One region of the Paenibacillus sp. FSL H8-0457 genome, then DNA from elsewhere that is predicted to be linked to it. Evidence: predicted binding sites of a transcription regulator. Region 1 holds the regulator's gene; each other region holds the start of a gene.
The links. Region 1 encodes NrdR, which represses ribonucleotide reductase genes. Its sites were predicted from a motif close to AACACNATATATNGTGTT; they were not measured.
Positions count from the first base shown of each region.

Region 2: the regulator NrdR is predicted to act here: its motif matches at 4,052-4,069, upstream of MHI43_RS23055 (adenosylcobalamin-dependent ribonucleoside-diphosphate reductase).
Region 3: the regulator NrdR is predicted to act here: its motif matches at 2,345-2,362, upstream of MHI43_RS07985 (anaerobic ribonucleoside triphosphate reductase).

Region 1 is NZ_CP150293.1:5,565,973-5,572,095, reverse strand. It holds gene mutM (DNA-formamidopyrimidine glycosylase) at 1-39, shown strand, start outside; gene MHI43_RS24820 (MntP/YtaF family protein) at 161-901, shown strand; gene coaE (dephospho-CoA kinase) at 911-1,510, shown strand; gene MHI43_RS24810 (lytic transglycosylase domain-containing protein) at 1,507-2,073, shown strand; gene MHI43_RS24805 (alpha/beta-type small acid-soluble spore protein) at 2,142-2,369, opposite strand; gene nrdR (transcriptional regulator NrdR) at 2,517-2,990, shown strand; tRNA gene MHI43_RS24795 (tRNA-Ala) at 3,170-3,242, shown strand; gene MHI43_RS24790 (ABC transporter permease) at 3,369-4,559, opposite strand; gene MHI43_RS24785 (nuclear transport factor 2 family protein) at 4,812-5,591, opposite strand; gene MHI43_RS24780 (TetR/AcrR family transcriptional regulator) at 5,788-6,123, shown strand, end outside.
Region 2 is NZ_CP150293.1:5,161,053-5,167,175, reverse strand. It holds gene MHI43_RS23070 (hypothetical protein) at 1-934, opposite strand, end outside; gene MHI43_RS23065 (YqhG family protein) at 1,044-2,006, opposite strand; gene MHI43_RS23060 (SNF2-related protein) at 2,008-3,765, opposite strand; gene MHI43_RS23055 (adenosylcobalamin-dependent ribonucleoside-diphosphate reductase) at 4,177-6,123, shown strand, end outside.
Region 3 is NZ_CP150293.1:1,848,762-1,854,884, forward strand. It holds gene MHI43_RS07970 (hypothetical protein) at 1-16, opposite strand, end outside; gene MHI43_RS07975 (replication-associated recombination protein A) at 257-1,564, shown strand; gene MHI43_RS07980 (PCYCGC domain-containing protein) at 1,622-2,161, shown strand; gene MHI43_RS07985 (anaerobic ribonucleoside triphosphate reductase) at 2,397-4,631, shown strand; gene nrdG (anaerobic ribonucleoside-triphosphate reductase activating protein) at 4,628-5,131, shown strand; gene mnmA (tRNA 2-thiouridine(34) synthase MnmA) at 5,207-6,123, opposite strand, start outside.

The sequences.
Region 1 (6,123 bases):
ACCCATTACTGCCCGAAGTGTCAGCCGGTCAAGAAGTAATTGAATAGGCGTGCACCCATTCCTGCTCCCCCACATATAATGTGGAACATATGTGGAGCGCATCGGCAGCTCTTCTTCATGAATGAGCAGCTTGATGTGGAGCTTTGGAGGAGGGAAAAGGGTGCTCAGTCATATTTTCTCGTCTGCCCTGCTGGCGATGGCGTTAAGCCTGGACGGATTTGGGGCAGGGGTTACATACGGTCTGCGCAAAACAAGGATACCGCTGCTGTCTGTATTGATCATCTCGCTGTGTTCCGGTTTGGTGCTTGGCGTCTCCATGCAGGCAGGCGCGCTGCTGCAGCGGTTCTTATCCCCGTCTGCGGCATCCGTGATCGGAGCTGCCATTTTGATACTGCTGGGCTTATGGTCTTTATATCAGCAGGTTCGGAGAAGCAGCGAGCCTGAAGTGCAGCCGGCATCCGCCGTGGATTCTTCCGCATCGCTTACGGAAACGCTGGGAGCCATTCATCAAGGGACACCGCGTCGTGAAGTTACCACGGCAGGCCAAGAGCAGCTTCAGCGAGCGGTATTCTCCCTTGAAATACCGAAGATCGGCGTCGTCATTCAAATTCTCCGCAGCCCGACGAAAGCGGATCTGGACGACTCCGGCAGCATCTCACCATGGGAGGCGATGTGGCTGGGGATCGCCCTGTCGCTCGATGCGTTCGGAGCCGGGCTCGGCGCAGCGATGCTGGGTTTCTCGCCGCTAGGCACCGCAGCCGTGGTTTCCTTGTTCAGCGGGATATTTCTGGTGCTGGGCATGCGGGTCGGCCTCCGTTTTGCGGCCAAGGGCGGCATGCGTTTTATCTCGTATTTGCCTGCTTTTTTATTAGTTGTCATGGGTATAATGAAGCTGTTATGAGGTGAAGTCATGAATTTCGGTTTAACCGGAGGAATTGCAACAGGCAAAAGCACCGTGTCCTCCATGTTGGCCATGAAGGGAGCGCTTCTCGTCGATGCGGATATCATCGCCCGGGAAGTGATGCTCCCGGGTCATCCGGTGCTGGGTAAAGTGACCGAACATTTTGGACAAGCGATCCTGTTTGAAGACGGTACGTTGAATCGAAAGAAGCTCGGGGAGATGATTTTCCATCATCCGGAGCAGAGAGCGGCATTGAATGAGATTACGCATCCGGCAATCCGGCAGGAAATCCGGGAACGGACGGAGGCGTATGAACGGCAGCATCCCGACCGGCTCGTGGTAGCGGATATTCCATTGCTGCTGGAGGCAAGGGAAGCCTATCCTTATCTGAAGCAGATCGCTGTTGTCTATGTCCCGCGCGAGCTGCAGCTTGCGCGTTTGATGGAGCGGGACGCTCTTACCCGGGAAGCGGCAGAGGCGCGTCTTAGCAGCCAGATGGACATTGAGGAGAAGAAGCTTCGAGCGGATATCCTGATCGATAACAGCGGCACGTTGGCCGAAACGCAGCAGCAGGTGGACAACCTGTGGAATAGGTTGGTTCAGTTATGAAGTGGCTTCGTAAAAAAAGGGTGCTGCTCCTGCTGTTCGTTTCTTTTGTAGCGCTGCTGTTCTTAAGCTCCAATTGGATGACCCTGCTGTATCCGATCCATTATAAGGATGAGATCCGCAAACATGCCGCTTATTATGAGGTCGATCCGTTTCTGGTGGCCTCGATCATCCGGGTGGAAACGAATTTCAAGCCGGGCAAGGAATCCAAGAAGGGCGCGCTGGGCATTATGCAGCTGATGCCGGATACGGCGAACTGGGCGATGGAAATGGCCAAGCTCCCGTCGGTGAACCTGCTGAGCGTAAAGAATGAAGTGGATGCGAACATCCAGCTGGGCACCTGGTACATTCAGAATCTGCACAAGGAAATGGACGGCAATCCGATTGCCGCCATCGCCGCTTATAACGCGGGCCCGGGGAACGTCAAGAATTGGATCAACAAGGGCATGTGGGACGGAACCTATGAGAACGTGAAGAGTATACCCATCGGGGAAACCCGGCATTATGTACAGCGCGTGATTTATTATTATAATCAATATACGGATGTGTATAAGGGCGGCTTCTAAAGAAAAAAAGAGCGCTGGACAGGCTCTTACATCGAGCCGCCAACACTCCTTTTTTAAGGAAGAATCAATTATTGACCGGAGTATTGACCAGCCAATTGTTGCTCGGCCAGGGTTACAAGACGCTTTGTGATGTATCCCCCGATCGAACCGTTCTCATAGGAAGTCATGTTACCTTGGTATCCGTCTTGTGGAATGGAGATACCAAGTTCTTGAGCTACCTCGTACTTCAGTTGCTCAAGAGCAGCGTTTGCGCGAGGAACAACCAGGTTGTTGGAGTTGTTGTTGCTTTGTGCCATGTTAAGTTCACCTCCTTGGGTTGGTAAAAGTATTATGTCTCGGGTCTCGCATTTTCATAACATAAAAGACAAAAGTTTTGCTGGTAAATTTTTCTGACGCCCATTAAGGGCGAATCACGCTGAATACAAAGGAAGTGAAGACAACTTATGAAGTGTCCATATTGCAGTTATGCCGGAACGAAAGTGCTGGATTCCAGGCCTGCCAACGAGAATAAATCCATCCGCCGCCGCAGGGAATGCGAGCAGTGCAGCAAGAGATTCACAACCTTTGAAATGGTGGAGGAAACGCCGCTGATCGTCGTGAAAAAGGACGGAAGCCGCGAAGAGTTCAGCCGGGAGAAGGTGCTCCGCGGTTTGATAAGGGCATGCGAGAAGCGTCCGGTATCCGTGGACCAGCTGGATATGATCGTATCGGATGTCGAGAAGGCGCTGCGCAATACCGCGGCGGCGGAAGTGGAGAGCCGCCAGATCGGGGAGCTTCTGATGGAGCGGTTATATCCGGTCGACGAGGTGGCTTACGTTCGGTTTGCGTCCGTGTACCGGCAGTTCAAGGATATCAATATGTTCATGAAGGAACTGAAAAGCCTGCTGTCCAAGGATACGGACGTCCAGGAGCTGTAAGAGCGCCACGGTTCTTAAATGACCCTGGTGCTCTTCCGGCGCTCTCATGGCGCCAAATTCTCATCATCGATAAGTGACATTATATAGAGAAGGAAAAAAGGCACTGCGCATTATCAAAAAAGTTCTGAAAAAGTGTTGACATGCCTGCTGATTTTTTATATGATATAGAAGTCGCTTACGGGGCCTTAGCTCAGCTGGGAGAGCGCATCGCTGGCAGCGATGAGGTCAGGGGTTCGATCCCCCTAGGCTCCATACGAAGAAAAACCCTTGAGAAATCAAGGGTTTTTTTGTTTTTTTAATAACTTTTTAATACTTCCCAGAAAATTTAATTATAACATGAGCGTAAATAAAGGAAGTACAACGCATCGTTGATTGTTCTTACTTTATTGTATCGCCTGTAACAGAAGTAGGGGCGGCATCTGTCGCTCGATTTGCCTTAAATCCGGAAGAGAGCAGCAAGACCAAAAATCCACCGGCGACGCCCCACAAAATCAAGGCGTTTGAGTGAGCTGCGTCCAGTCCGCCGAAGTACATTACTTCCCGTAGCCCTCCTGCCGCGAACCGCAGTGGCGTCCACGAATAGATCCAATCTCGCGTCGTCTGCGACAAGAACTCCGGAGCCATGTTCAGGAGCGGCACGGAGAAGAACATCAGCAGTACGAGCAGCGGTATTGCACGGAATCCGATCCAATTCAGCAAGGAAGATTGCAACAAGAAGAACGCCGATCCAGCCAACCATAAGAACAACCACGTCTCCCCCGCGTTCGCCAGTTCCATGCCGTACCACGACGAAGCCATCCATATGGTGAAGCACGAGGCTATGCCGACGATCGCAAGCCCCCCGATAGCTTGCAGCGCGCTGACTGTCCATCTCCTTGAACCCGCAGCGACCGCCTTCTGGCTAGCCAGGAGCAAGACGACTCCGGTCACCATGCTGCCGATCCATATAATCTGGGTAAACAAACCCGGCGCATTCCCCGCCGCATGATTCACTCCCGGTGGATGCACGACTTCCTCCTGAACGTTCACCGGTATCATTAAAGCTTTAGCCGTTTCAATGGGAATTTGCTCCGTTTGCTGTCCGATCTGCCCAAGCAGCTGCTGCAACAGTTCCCCATTGATCATGTTCATCGCTTGCCCCATTGCCTGTCTTACGACCATCGAGGCTTGGGTGTTCATACCCTCGTTGGAGATGATTCTCACATTAGGGTGAATCGGCGAGTGAGTCGCTAACGAGAGTAAACCGCTGCTCAGATCCGCCGGAATCACCATCGCTCCGTAATATTCGCGTTTATCCAGTCCTTCCCGAGCCTTTTCCTCGGAATCCACGACAGACCAGACAAACGGCATTGCCGGGCTCGAAAGCAACTTTTCCCGGATCATTTCCCCTACCGCAAACGTTTCTCCAGTCGGCAGCTCTGCCGGCTGGTCAAGGATAACGAGGGCCACCGGGACCTCCTTTGGCTTCGATCCAAGCACCGATCCCATCATCACTACCCCGAATACGGTCAACACGATCAGGACGAGCACCATTCCCAGCCACATCATTTTTTGTGTCAGCATTTTCATGATCCACTACTCCTTGTTCTTTATAATGAACATATGGTTGACTATCAACGGCAATGTTCATTTGTGAAGGGCTACCATATAATATGGCTGCATCACACGGTCACTTCATGGCAATGAACAAAAATAGCGTTGCTGCAGCAACGCTTCTGTATCTTTTTGATTACAAAATTGATTGCTCAAGTACATTCGTGAAGCGCAAGACATCACCGCACTTACATTTCGGCAATGCCTTGCGATTTAGCCACACAAATTTCAAAATCTACTGTTCGAATTTTTTCGTTTTTCTGCCGGCAGTATGGCCTCGATTACGTCCCAATGCTCAGCGATCTTTCCATCCTCTACGCGGAACAGATCGTAGAAAGCAGTATGTTGACCATCAAATAGACCTTCACTCATTGTAAGGACAAAATCGCCTTGTCCGATTACTTGGTGGACATGAGTATATTGAAACTCAATATTTCTCTCCTTCAGAGCCTGCAAAGCAGTATGAAGACCTGAAAGGCCGTCTGCAATATGCGGACTATGTTGAATGTAGTGATCTCCATCAAAGTAAGAGGCCAGCAGGTCAGGGTTCTTCCCGAGCAAGATGTTCTCAACATAGCTTTTGACAAATGCTTTGTTGGCATCCGTCTTGTCGATATCCTTAATCGTAACCGGTCCGTCAATCATCGTATGATTGCTTGGTGTCTTCTCCACCATCTCTTGCAAATTGTCCCAATGCTCGACGATGAGTCCATTCTCAAAACGGAAGAGATCAAATACGATTTTAGGGCCGTGAAAATGATATACAGAATGAAGAGCCACATAATTTCCGTCAACTAAAGTACGCTTAATGCTTACCTTGGTACCCATTTCCTTTAAATGATCAAGTGCGCCAAGCATGGATTCACGACCATCGAGTAAGGCCTGGTTATGCTGAATATATTGATCTGGATGAACGTAAGCCGTAATCGCTTCAGGGTTGCCGCTCTCAAAACTTTCCAGTACGGCGACTGCCTTACGAACAAGCTCATGTTGATGGTTGGATGTCATTGGAATATCCTCCTTGGAATTTTTTTTGGTCATTAGATAAATAATGAACATTACGTTGTTTATTTATCTGTTGCTCATTATAATAGAGGCTAATATAACGCTCAATATTCAATATTTTTAGTTATGATGGATAACAGACAACTCATAAAACTTTGTCGCTTAACGACCTAAATAAATTTTAGGGGGAACGAAAACAATGAACAAGAAAACCGACCTAAGAATACTGCGCACGAAACAATCGATTCGAAAGGCGTTTTATGAGCTTATTCAGGAAAAGGGATATGAATCGATAACGATCCAGGATATTGCCGATCGGGCTATGATCAATCGAAACACTTTTTATCTCCACTACCAAAACAAGCCTGAGTTATTAGATACATGTATGAATGAATTGTTAAGCGCATTAAAGGATGCGGTCGTTCTTTGTCCCATCAGCATGAATCCTTTCAGTATTTCTCTACTCGAGACAGTCATGCAAACTGTACTGGAGCATATTTCTCTAAATTTGACCTTTTATCATTCCATGTTAATA
Region 2 (6,123 bases), 400 kb from region 1:
GCAATTTACGCAGATCGGCACTGCTTCGGGCCGTCAGATTGCTTGAGGCCAGCCATAGCAAATTATCGTAAGGATCCCGGGAATCGCCGGCTGCAATGGTTGGCGCACCGGCAATCCAGCGAGTGGATGAAGTTACCAATCCTTTGCTTGCCGCCGGCATCGAAGCCGATACCGGCTTGACCGCCGTCGTTGTCTGCTTGAGTTCAGCCGGAAGGACTTCGCTATTCAGTGCACTGATATAAACCGGCTTCTTGCCGGGAAGCTGAACCTGCCAGACAGGGGATACGTCATACAGCTTGCGCACGCTGCTTCCCTTCGGCAAAGATCCGCCGGCCTTCAGAAATCCCTCGGCCGCAAGCCGTTCATTCAGCGGTGCTTGACTGAAGGGAAGGGTGGAGCCGATCCCGTATTCGCTCAAGATATATCCACCGTCTTCTCCTGCGCTGATAATCATGTAGCCCTGAGGCAGTCCCTGATCGGAAATCGTGACCAGCCAGCCGTGCGTGCCCGGACCAAGTGGGGTGAATTCCAGCTCTGCTCCGTCCCAGGCAGTAAATGGCGCATGCACCGATAGTTGATCCACGGTCTGTTCTGTAAAGTCTACCAAACTTTCCGGTACTTGAGCCCGGGCGCTGCTGTAGGCGAGGCTGGATGCAGACTGGACAGCAAGCAGAGCGTCTGCCGCACTGACGGCGCTCGCAGGATTGGGGGTGTCTGCTTCACGAGCCGCAGCCATGCCTGCCTGCGGGTGGGTCGTGCTGAACCACAGGAGTGCCGTTACGATGACGGAGGCAGACCACCTTCGATATTGGATAAAGCGTTTGTTGTCGATTGATTTAGGTTTGCGCTTGTTGTCCTTGTCATCCTGGTAATGGGGTTCCATGTTCCACAGCTTCAAATCGCTAACCGCCTTTCCTTGGCCCTTACGCGCCATGGATGTGATGGAATCATCATATCGGACAAGCTCTGCAAAGGCTGTTGCAAGCTGTCGCGGCAGGGGAAGGGAGAATGGTTCTTTTTTTGCCTGCTTTTGTAGAGAGGCGTCATGAAGACGCGCCCACGGGCGAACACAGATGAAACAGACCGCAGGTTATGGCGGACAGGCTCACTTTCGGCTCGTACTGCCACTGCATTTCCGACCGGCGGTTCTTGTACTGCTCCTCGATTTGCGCCTTTTTCTCTTCGTCCTGCTCTTTGAGCAAATCCTCGTAGTAGCCGTCGATGACCACCAGCTCGTCTTCGAGGCGTTCCTTAGCTTTCGCCGCCCAATCGTAATCCAGCTTGCTCAGTTTGTTGATCAGATGATTCTCCAGGGCAGCTACGGCCTGCTCAAGGGTGAGAGCCGCCGGTCTGACGTGAACGCTCTCGGGCAGGCGTGGAGTCAATTCGCGCCCATGCAGAATGGCGGGGAAGTCTTCGGTAATCGCGCGGCTGGACAGCGAGATTCCGAGAAAAAACAATTCCTCCCGCTTCAGATCGCAGCTGAACTCCACCTTGAAGCAGACGCCCAGCCACTGCTCATAAGGCGTGGAACGGCCCCGGGGACGCGGTTCTGCATCCCGCTGCTGGAACAGATACACGCATTTGCCCTCTTCGCGGGAGGCATTCCAAATCTGGGCCAGCCGGCTGCTGCCGTAGCCGATATTCTCCCGCTGAATCCGGCCTGGCCCCAAGATCGGCAGTACCGGGGCGTTCCCGTAATAGCGCGCCAGCAGCGGATCCTGTGCAGGTGCGTTAAGCTGGGTTTTGGCTTTGGCTTCTTCCGCCTTGGCGAGCCGTTCGTCGTATTTTTCCGGATCAAACACGAAGTTGAACGACAGCGTTTCGGCGGGAGCCCCGGTACGTTCCACGAACCCCCAGTAATAGGGGCGGTTGGTGAGCATTTTGTCTGCCTGCGGCGACAGTTTCACGGTGACATGCTCGGGCGATTTTTCGATGACGGTGCATTCGGTGGCTTCCAAATAGGCCATGAAGTGCTGCTGCACCTCCTGCGGCGTCATGGTCATATTAGGCTTCTTCCTCTCTGAGAGTTTCTTCGGCCGCGCTTTCCAGCTCGACGTCCTGCTTGATATGGTGAATGGAGTCGCCCAATGTGCTGATGCGCTGGCGGATTTCATCATCATTGCCGGACTCCAGCATGATTTTGTACAGGCTCTTCTCGATCGTTTCCTTCTTCTCGAAGCGCTCCAGGATAACGTCAAGCCCGCCGATGACCATCTCGAACATGTTGATCTTCTCGTGCAGCAGGTTCAGGATATGCTCCTCGATGGTTCCCGAAGTCGACAGGTTGTAGATCTTCACGTCATTGGTCTGGCCTAGACGGTGCACGCGTCCGATCCGCTGCTCGACCCGCATCGGATTCCAGGGCAGATCAAAGTTGATCATATGGTGGCAGAATTGCAGGTTGATGCCTTCGCCGCCGGCTTCCGTCGCGATCATGACCTGCGCCTTGCCGCGGAAAAGGTCCATCATCCAGTCCTTCTTGCCGCGGTTCATGCCGCCCCGGTACGGGACGGAGACCAGCCCGTGATCGCGGAAATAATTGAGCAAGTATTCCTGCGTGGCCCGATATTCCGTGAACACGATGACCTTCTCGTTCATTTGCTGAATGAGCTCGATGGCTTTTTCCGCCTTGGTGTTTGCTTTGATGGCCTTGATGAGATAGACGAGCTCCCAAATTTTATCGCGCAGCGGAGAGTCCTCCGGCAGCTTCTTGGACAGATTAACAAGGGTCACGAAGACGGCATCCCGGCTGCTGCATACTTCCCGCTGCAGGGTGACGAGCGACAGCATACTGCTTAAATTTCCCCCAGCTGCCTGATACTGATCTTTGACGAAGGACGTAACGCCGTCGTATAATGACTGTTCTTCAGGCGAAAGGCTGAGTCCCACGTTGCGGACGGACCGCTTCGTGAACTTCACTTCGCCTTCGCCCCGACGGTTTCGGATCATGACCTTGGACAGCTCATCCTTGAGCTGGTCCTGGTTCTTCGGTCTTCGTTTATCCACGACAAAATTAGCGGCAAACTGTCCCTGGCCGCCAAGCTGGCCCGGTTTCAGCAGCGTGATGAGATTGAAGAGCTCGCTGAGGTCGTTCTGCACCGGCGTGGCGGTGAGCAGGAGACAGTATTTTTTGCGCAGCTTTTGGATGAATTGATAATTGGATGTTTTCTTGTTCTTGAGCTTGTGCGCTTCATCGATGATGAGCATGTCGTATTCCTGGTTCAGCAGAATCTCCTGATGCGGATCGCGCTTGGCCGTGTCCATGGAGGCGACAACGATGTCATTGCCCCAGGAATATGCTTTTTTCTGCGCGACCGCGGGAATGCCGAACTTGGAGTTCAGCTCGCGGACCCATTGCAGAACCAGGGAAGCAGGTACGAGAATCAGCACTTTGGATACCAGTCCGCGCACGATGTATTCTTTTAAAATAAGACCGGCTTCAATCGTCTTGCCAAGTCCCACCTCATCCGCCAAAATGGCTCTGCCCGACATCTCGAACAAAACGCGTCTTGCGGTATCGGTCTGATGGGGGAGCGGGGATAAACCGCCAAGGTGCTTGAGGCACTGCAGTTCTTCAAAGCTTGTAACGAGGCGCGATTTCTCGCCCTCAACGGCAAGCTGGGCCAGACGATAGTCACCCCAAGGGCCTCCTTTGTCCAGTCGGCCAGAGAGATCGTCAAACCAAGAACGGTCGATCTGCAATGGAACGGGAAGGCGCGGGTCGAAAATCATGCCTGAGTCGGCAGATGGCTGTTGGTTCATGTCGATCTCCTCCTGTGATGAAAGATTCCGGGCCAGCGGTGTATATGTAGTATGGACGAAAAAAGAAGTCTTCATAACCTTGCACGGATTCGGCAGCCGCGGAATACCTTATAGAGCGCACGGCTGCTGGAATTGGATATTTTCATCCTTTTTTTCATAGGGATCAGCGAAAAAGAGAGCGAGAGGAAGAAAGCGGAAGCTTGCGCGCGGGAGCTTGGAACTGTCGGCTTAATTTTCACATTATCGGCATAGTTAACCTATATATAGTGTAGTATAATGAATAAATAGCACTATATGTGGTGTGTATAGTGGTTTTGGATGTTTGACCGGCTACATAACAGGTTATGTTGTTGGTGAGCACATACTTGGGAATCTTTTAAATTTTATATCTTATATAGGAGGTAGTTGCACTTGAGTACGATGCAGAATCAGCGGCTGGAAGGTTTAAGCGAGAAGATCTTTTTGGACCGGTATGCCTGGAAGGATGCGGACACCAACAACGCCAAGGTCGGCGACGTGGTGCTCGTGCTGACAAAGGATGATCCTAAATTTCCGACCAAGGAAGTTGGCGAAATCGTGAAACGCGAAGGCCGCAAGGTCACCGTGAAGACACGGAAGGGCGAGCTTGTGGAGTCGGATGTGGAGAAGCTGACGTTAACCATCGAGAAAACGCCGGAAGAAATGTGGGATCGACTCGCGGCCGCCATGTCATCGGTTGAGGCAACGCCGGAACTGCAGGAAGAGTGGCGCGGGAAATTCCGCGAGATTCTGGATGATTGGAAGCTGGTCCCGGGCGGACGGATTGCTGCCGGAGCGGGTGCAAGCGATGAATTGACGCTGTTCAACTGTTACGTCATTCCTTCCCCGAAGGACAGCCGGGGCGGCATCATGGAAACCCTGAGCGAGATGACCGAGATCATGGCGCGCGGCGGCGGTGTCGGCATCAACTTGTCTTCCCTTCGTCCTCGGCGCGCGATCGTGAGAGGCGTGAACGGATCCTCCAGCGGTGCGGTATCGTGGGGCGGATTGTTCAGTTATACGACAGGCCTGATCGAGCAGGGCGGAAGCCGCCGCGGCGCGCTCATGCTGATGATGAACGATTGGCACCCGGACGTGGAGGATTTCATTACGGTGAAGCAGACGATGGGACAAGTCACGAACGCGAACCTGTCGGTATGCGTCAGCAACGATTTCATGAAAGCCGTGAAGGAAGATCTGGACTGGGAGCTCGTGTTCCCGGATACCACCGATCCCGATTACGATGAGCTGTGGGACGGCGATTTGGATAAATGGAAGAAAGCCGGACGCAGCATCATTCCATATAAAACGGTTAAAGCACGCGAGGTATGGCACACCATTATCGAATCCGCATGGAAATCGGCAGAGCCGGGCGTGGTCTTCATGGAATACTACAACCAGATGTCCAACAGCTGGTATTTCAACCCGATCATCTGTACCAACCCTTGCGGCGAGCAGGGACTTCCGGGCTGGGGCGTATGCAACCTGTCCGCGATGAACCTGTCGAAGTTCTACGATGAAGCGAATCATGACGTCGCATGGGATGAGCTGGCTACGACGACGCGTTACTCCGTGCGTTTCCTGGATAATGTCATCGACCGGACGCCTTACCATTTCGAAGAAAACGAATTGAACCAGAAAAAAGAGCGCCGCGTAGGCCTCGGAACGATGGGTCTGGCCGAGCTGATGATCAAGCTGAACATCCGTTACGGCAGCCCGGAATCGCTGGAGTTCCTGGATAAGCTGTATGGCTTCATCGCGCGCGAAGCGTATCTTGCATCCGCGGATATTGCCGAGGAGAAGGGCTCGTTCCAGGCATTCGATGCCGAACTGTATCTGCAAAGCGGCTTCATGAAAAATATGGCCGAGGTGTATCCGGAAGTTGCCGAAGCGGTCCGCAAAAAAGGCGCCCGCAACGTTACCGTCATTACCCAAGCGCCGACGGGAAGCACGGGTACGATGGTTGGAACTTCGACGGGCATCGAGCCGTACTTTGCCTTCAAATACTTCCGTCAAAGCCGTCTCGGCTTCGACGAGCAGTTCGTGCCGATTGCTCAGGATTGGCTGGACAGCCATCCGGGCGAAGAGCTTCCGGACTATTACGTCACCGCGATGAGTCTCTCCGCCGAGGATCACATCCGCGTGCAGGCGGCGATTCAGCGCTGGGTGGACAGCTCCATCTCGAAGACGGCGAACTGTCCGTCCGACTTCACGGTTGAAGATACGAAACGCCTGTATGAGCTGGCATTCGATCTGGGATGCAAAGGCGTTACAATCTACCGCGACGGCAGCCGCGACGTGCAGGTCTTGCAGACGGAGAAAAAAGAAGACAAAGCCGCC
Region 3 (6,123 bases), 3.4 Mb from region 1:
TTTTGCGAGTCGTCATCACATTCTCCCCAGATCAGGCTTTTCAAACGTTTCCCTATTATATGAAACGCTTCCGGTTCGATAAAAGTTGGATATGATCAAAATCAGATGCAATATCCGAGCCATGGGACGAATGAAGCGTAGGAGAGGAACTTACCGCAGCGCAGGCACGGCGAATTCGAATATGATATGATAGAGCGTGATGGATTGGATTGAAACGACTTATTTTTGCATTGATATCAGACAAGGAAGTGTTGTCATGGATTTATTCAGTATCGGGCGTGAAGGGGACCGGGATTCCCGGCTGCTGGCCGATCGGATGCGCCCTTCGTCGCTGGATGAATATATAGGACAAGAGCATATAATCGGACCGGGCAAACTGCTCCGGCGGGCCATAGAGGCGGACCAGGTTTCGTCGATTTTATTGTACGGCCCGCCTGGTTGCGGCAAAACAACGCTTGCGCATATCATTTCCCAGCAAACGAAAGGGTATTTCGTTCGCCTTAACGCGGTGGAAGCCTCGGTAAAGGACGTCAGGGAAGTCATTGAGCAAGCCCAGAGCAACCGCAGCCTGTACGGCACCAAAACAATCCTGTTTTTGGATGAGGTGCACCGGTTCAACAGCTCCAGACAGGATGCGCTGCTGCCTGCCGTGGAGAACGGCACGATCATATTTATCGGCGCGACGACCGAGAACCCCTTTCATTACGTCAACGGAGCTTTAATGAGCCGTTCTACCTTGTTTCAGCTTCAGCCGCTGACCAAGGACCATTCCATGATTGCGATGCGGCGCGCGCTGATCGATCAAGACAAGGGTCTTGGATTCATGGATCTCATGGCCGATGAGGAAGCGCTGGAGCACATTGCAGCCATGGCGAACGGGGATATCCGGCGTGCACTCAATGCGCTGGAGCTGGCAGCGATGACGACGCCTCCGGATTCCACCGGTACGGTTCATATTACGCTCGAGGTGGCCGAGGAATCGATTCGCCGACCTACCGTGCGTGCGGACGAGTCCACGCAGTACGATGTGCTGTCCGCCTTTCACAAGAGCATTCGGGGCTCCAGCGATGCGGCGCTGTTCTGGTTTTTGTATGCGGTCGAAAAGCTCGGCATGGACCCGATGGTGTTCATCCGCCGCCTGATTGCTGCCAGCAGCGAGGATATCGGGCTTGCCAATCCCCAAGCCATGGTGCAGGCGGTAAGCGCATTGGATGCCTACCGGAACAACGGCTGGCCGGAAGCCAAGCTGAACATCGCTCAGGCGATCCTGTTCGCCGTGGAGAGCCCGAAATCCGATGGCGTTGTATCCGCTATATCCCGCGCGATGTCCGCCATGGATGAAGTGAAATCGGCGGAGGTTCCGCTGCATCTGCGCGATGCGCATTACTCGGGGGCGGTTAAGCTGGGACATGTCGGCTACAAGTACCCGCACGATTATCCGGGCCATTACGTGAAGCAGGAGTATTTGCCGAAGGAGCTCTCCCACCGGGTGTTCTATCAGGCCACGGAGCAGGGGAACGAAGCCAAGATCGCCCACAACCAGCGATTACGACGCGAAGAATAGGGTCGTACGGCGATAACGGGAATTACGGCCGCTAGCTTAATTAAATGGAGGAAATGAATGATGAAAACAGGGAAACAACGGTTTGTCATCCTGCTGCTGTCCGCCGGCCTTATGCTGAGCGGCTGTTCGGGAAAAAGCGCCCAGGAGCAGGTCGCAGGTGGACAGGCAGCCGAGGCGGCGCATGAGCACGGACATCAGACGCAGTTGTCCAACGGGGATATCCAGGAGGCGACGTCTTCGATCGATGAGCTGCCGACCTTTTTGAAGAGCCAGACCAGCGAGCTCCAAACGATTTATGCTTTGTCCGCGCAGGTGAGTGATGTCCTGAAATACATTCCTTGTTACTGCGGCTGCGGGGAAAGTGCCGGTCATGAGAGCAACCTGAACTGTTTTATCGATGAGATTCAGGAGGACGGCACGGTGGTGTGGGACGATCACGGCACCCGCTGCGGGGTGTGTTTGGACATTGCCGTGGAATCTGCCAAAATGAGCAGCGAGGGCATGAGCGTAACGGATATCCGGACCGCGATCGACGAGAAATACAGCACCGGCTATGCCAAGCCGACGCCAACCCCGATGCCGCCTGTGGAAAGTTAAATTGTTATCGGTCAAACAAGAAGGTACCCGATGGTGATCCAAGGATCGCCCGAGGTGCCTTTTTTTGTAGGGCACTATCCCCTTCGGGGTTAAGCGTAAGTGCAGCCCTATTCGATTTTAAAGACCGACCATCGTGACCTATATCACAGCATGAAACTATATATGGATGTAAATTAATGAAACAAAACTATATATAGTGTGTTAACGATAAGAAGAAGAGGAGTTGTTCCTATTCATGAAGGTCATGAAGAGAGACGGATGCCTGGTAAAATTTGAGACAAGCCGGATCGTGGAGGCGGTGGATAGAGCTTTTATGGCGGTGGAGGGTGTTTCCCGCAAGGATGCTTCCTTGCGGATTGGAGATGAGGTTGCCACTGCCACTGCGGGGATGGAACAAGTTAGCGTGGAGGAGATTCAAGATATCGTTGTGGAGCATTTGCAAAGCACGGGTTATCCCGAGGTAGCGGCTGCCTATCAACATTACAGGGAGGCCCGCGATCTGGAGCGGATGCGGCGGGGAGAGCTTTATAAGATCAGCAGGGATGTGATCGGGGTAACCGATTTGGACCTGCTGCGGGAGAACGCGAATCTGAACGGGGAATCCTTCAGCGGAAAAATGAGCCGGATCGGCTCCGAATACGCCAAATGGATGGCAAGCAAATTCATCCTGCCCACAGAGCTCTCGAGAGCGGTGAGGGATGGGTATGTATACGTTCATGACCTGGACCAGTATGCGCTGGGAACGACGAACTGCATCTTCATCCCGTTCGGCCGGTTGCTGGCCAAGGGCTTCAATACCGGTAACGGATCGGTCAGGCCGCCGCAGAGCATCATGACCGCCATGGCGCTGGTAGCCATCATCTTTCAATCCCAGCAGAACAGCCAATTCGGCGGCGTGTCCGGCAGCAAAATCGATTGGGATCTCGCGCCGTATGTCGGCAAATCGTTTCGTCGGCATTTTCGCAAAGGGCTGGCCTACTTCGGAGAAGCGGGGCTGGGAGAGGATCGGCCGTATGAACGAGCTCTTGAGGATCACGAAATATACATAGACAATGAGCAGCTGAAGGACACATATCCGCGAATATACCATTATGCCTATAATGAAACGGTGAATGAAGCAAAGCAGGCCGCGGAATCCTTGATCCATAATTTGAATACGATGAGCAGCCGGGCCGGCGGACAAATTCCTTTCACTTCGTTGAATTACGGCATGTGCACGTCAACCGAAGGAAGGCTGGTTTCCCACGCCCTGCTGGATGCCACAATGAAGGGGCTCGGCGGGGGAGAGACGCCGATATTTCCGCAGCATATTTTCCAGTGCAAGCAGGGGGTCAACCAGGCGGAAGGCGAGCCGAATTACGACCTGTTCCTGAAAGCCGTCGAGTGCTCCAGCCGCAGGCTCTACCCGAATTTCGTCAACGTGGACGCGTCGTTTAATCTCGTCTATTATAACCCGGGCGAGCCGGACACGATTATTGCCACCATGGGCTGCAGGACCCGCACGATTTCGGATCGCTTTGGGCGAAACCGCCTAAGCGGCAAGGGCAACCTGTCCTTTAATACGATCAATTTGGTCCGGCTCGGGATTGAACATGGCATCGTCCAAGGGAAGCGGGAAGTGACGGACCTGAACCGTTTCTATCAACAGCTGGATCATTATATGAGAATTGCGGTGGAGGGCTTGATTCACCGTTACGAGCTGCAGGCCGACCAACCGGCCAAAGCGTCCGATTTCATGATGAGGGAGGGCGTTTGGGAAGGCGGCGAGGCGCTGGCACCGGAGGATAAGGTGCGCGAGCTGCTCAAGCACGGCACCCTGGCGCTTGGATTTATCGGGCTGGCCGAATGCCTGAAGGCGTTGACAGGACGGCATCACGGCGAGGATGAGAACAGCCGCGGGCTGGGGATCGAAATCATCCGACATATGCGTCAATTCTGCGATGCGGCCAGTGAAAAATACGACCTGAACATTACGCTGTTTGCCACGCCGGCAGAAGGGTTATCCGGGAAATTCACGAAGCTCGACCGGCAGACCTTCGGGGTGATCGAGGGAGTGACTGACCGCGAATATTACACGAACTCTTTTCATATACCCGTGTACTATCCGATGGCCGCCTACCGCAAAATCCGTTCCGAAGCTCCTTTTCATGAGCTGTGCAACGCCGGAGCGATTTCGTATGTGGAGCTGGACGGCAACGCAAGGCAGAATACGGCTGCTTTCCGGGACATCGTGCAGTTTGCCCTGCAGCAGAACATCGGATATTTCTCCGTTAACCATCCCGTCGACCGGTGCCCGGCATGCAACTACGAAGGCATTATCGGAAGTGCGTGCCCTGGATGCGGCGCCTTGGAGGCGAATGGAAACTTCCAGCGGCTGCGGAGGGTAACGGGATATTTAACGGGCAATTATACGGAGCGCTTCAATTCGGCCAAGCAGGCCGAGGTTCGGGATCGGGTGAAGCATTTGTGAATGTGTGCGGATACATCCCCGAGAGCATCAATGAAGGCCCCGGACTTCGTGCGGTTCTATTCGTGAGCGGCTGCCGCCATGCCTGCGCCGGATGTTTTAATACGGATTCCTGGGACTTTGAAGCGGGGGAGCCCTTTACCGAAGAAATGTCAGCGGCGATACTGCAGGATATCCTGGACAATCCTTTGCTGGATGGCGTGACCTTATGCGGTGGAGACCCCTTCTTCTCCCCGGAAGAATGTGCGGCATTCGTACGCAGGCTCAGGACCCTCTGTCCCGCAAAAAACGTATGGGCCTACACAGGGTTCACCTTCGAAGCGCTGATGAGGCAGCCGAAGCTGCGCGAATTGGCCCTGCTGTGCGACGTCATCGTTGACGGCAAATTCGAGTTGGAGCGCAGGGATGTCTCGCTTCCTTTCAGGGGCAGCTCGAATCAGCGTTTCATCGATGTAGCCGCCAGCATGGAGCAGGGAATTGCCGTGGAGTATATTCTTCGCTAGCACGCAAAAAAAAGAGCACACGCTTTACGGAACATTCCGTATCAAGTGTGTGCTCTTCGCGTATCATTCAGCGGATTAATAAGGAACTTTATCCGCCGTTTCGATCGTTCCCCCGCCAAGGCATTCGTCCCCTTGATAGAAGACGACGGCTTGTCCCGGCGTGATCGCTTTTTGCGGCTTCGCAAACGCGACATGAACGGTTCCGTCTTCGCGCGGGGTTATGGTTACTTCCTGGTCCGGCTGACGGTAGCGGAATTTGGCGGTGCAGGTGTAGGCGTCTTTGGGCATAGCGTCTTGTCCTGCAATCCAATTTATTCCGGAGGCAACGAGTCCGGTCGAATATAAGCTCGGATGATCGCCTTGAACTACGTACAAAATATTGTTGGTCAAATCTTTGTCGGCTACGAACCAAGGCTCCCCGGAGCCGGATCCGCCGATCCCGAGGCCTTGGCGTTGCCCCAGCGTGTAGTACATCAAGCCGTCATGGCGGCCCTTTACTTCACCGGTGACAATGTCCACCATATCGCCGGATTGGGCGGGAAGGTATTGTCCAAGGAACTCCTTGAAATTCCGCTCGCCGATGAAGCAAACGCCGGTGCTGTCTTTTTTCTTGGCAGTATACAGCCCGGCCTCCTCAGCTAGTCGGCGGACTTCCGGTTTCGGCAGATGCCCGATCGGGAACATCGCCTTGGCAAGCTGCTCTTGGCTCAGCGCATTGAGGAAGTAGGTTTGGTCTTTGTTGCTGTCCACACCCCGCAGCAGCCGGTACTGTCCGTCCTCCTCGATGACGCGGGCGTAATGGCCGGTAGCGACGTAGTCGGCTCCCAAGTCCATGGCCTTGTTCAGAAATTCGCCGAATTTGATCTCGCGGTTGCACATGACATCGGGGTTCGGCGTTCTCCCGGCTTTATATTCATCGAGGAAATAGGAAAATACTTTATCGAAGTATTCCTTCTCGAAATTGACGGTATAGTAGGGAATGTCGAGCTGCT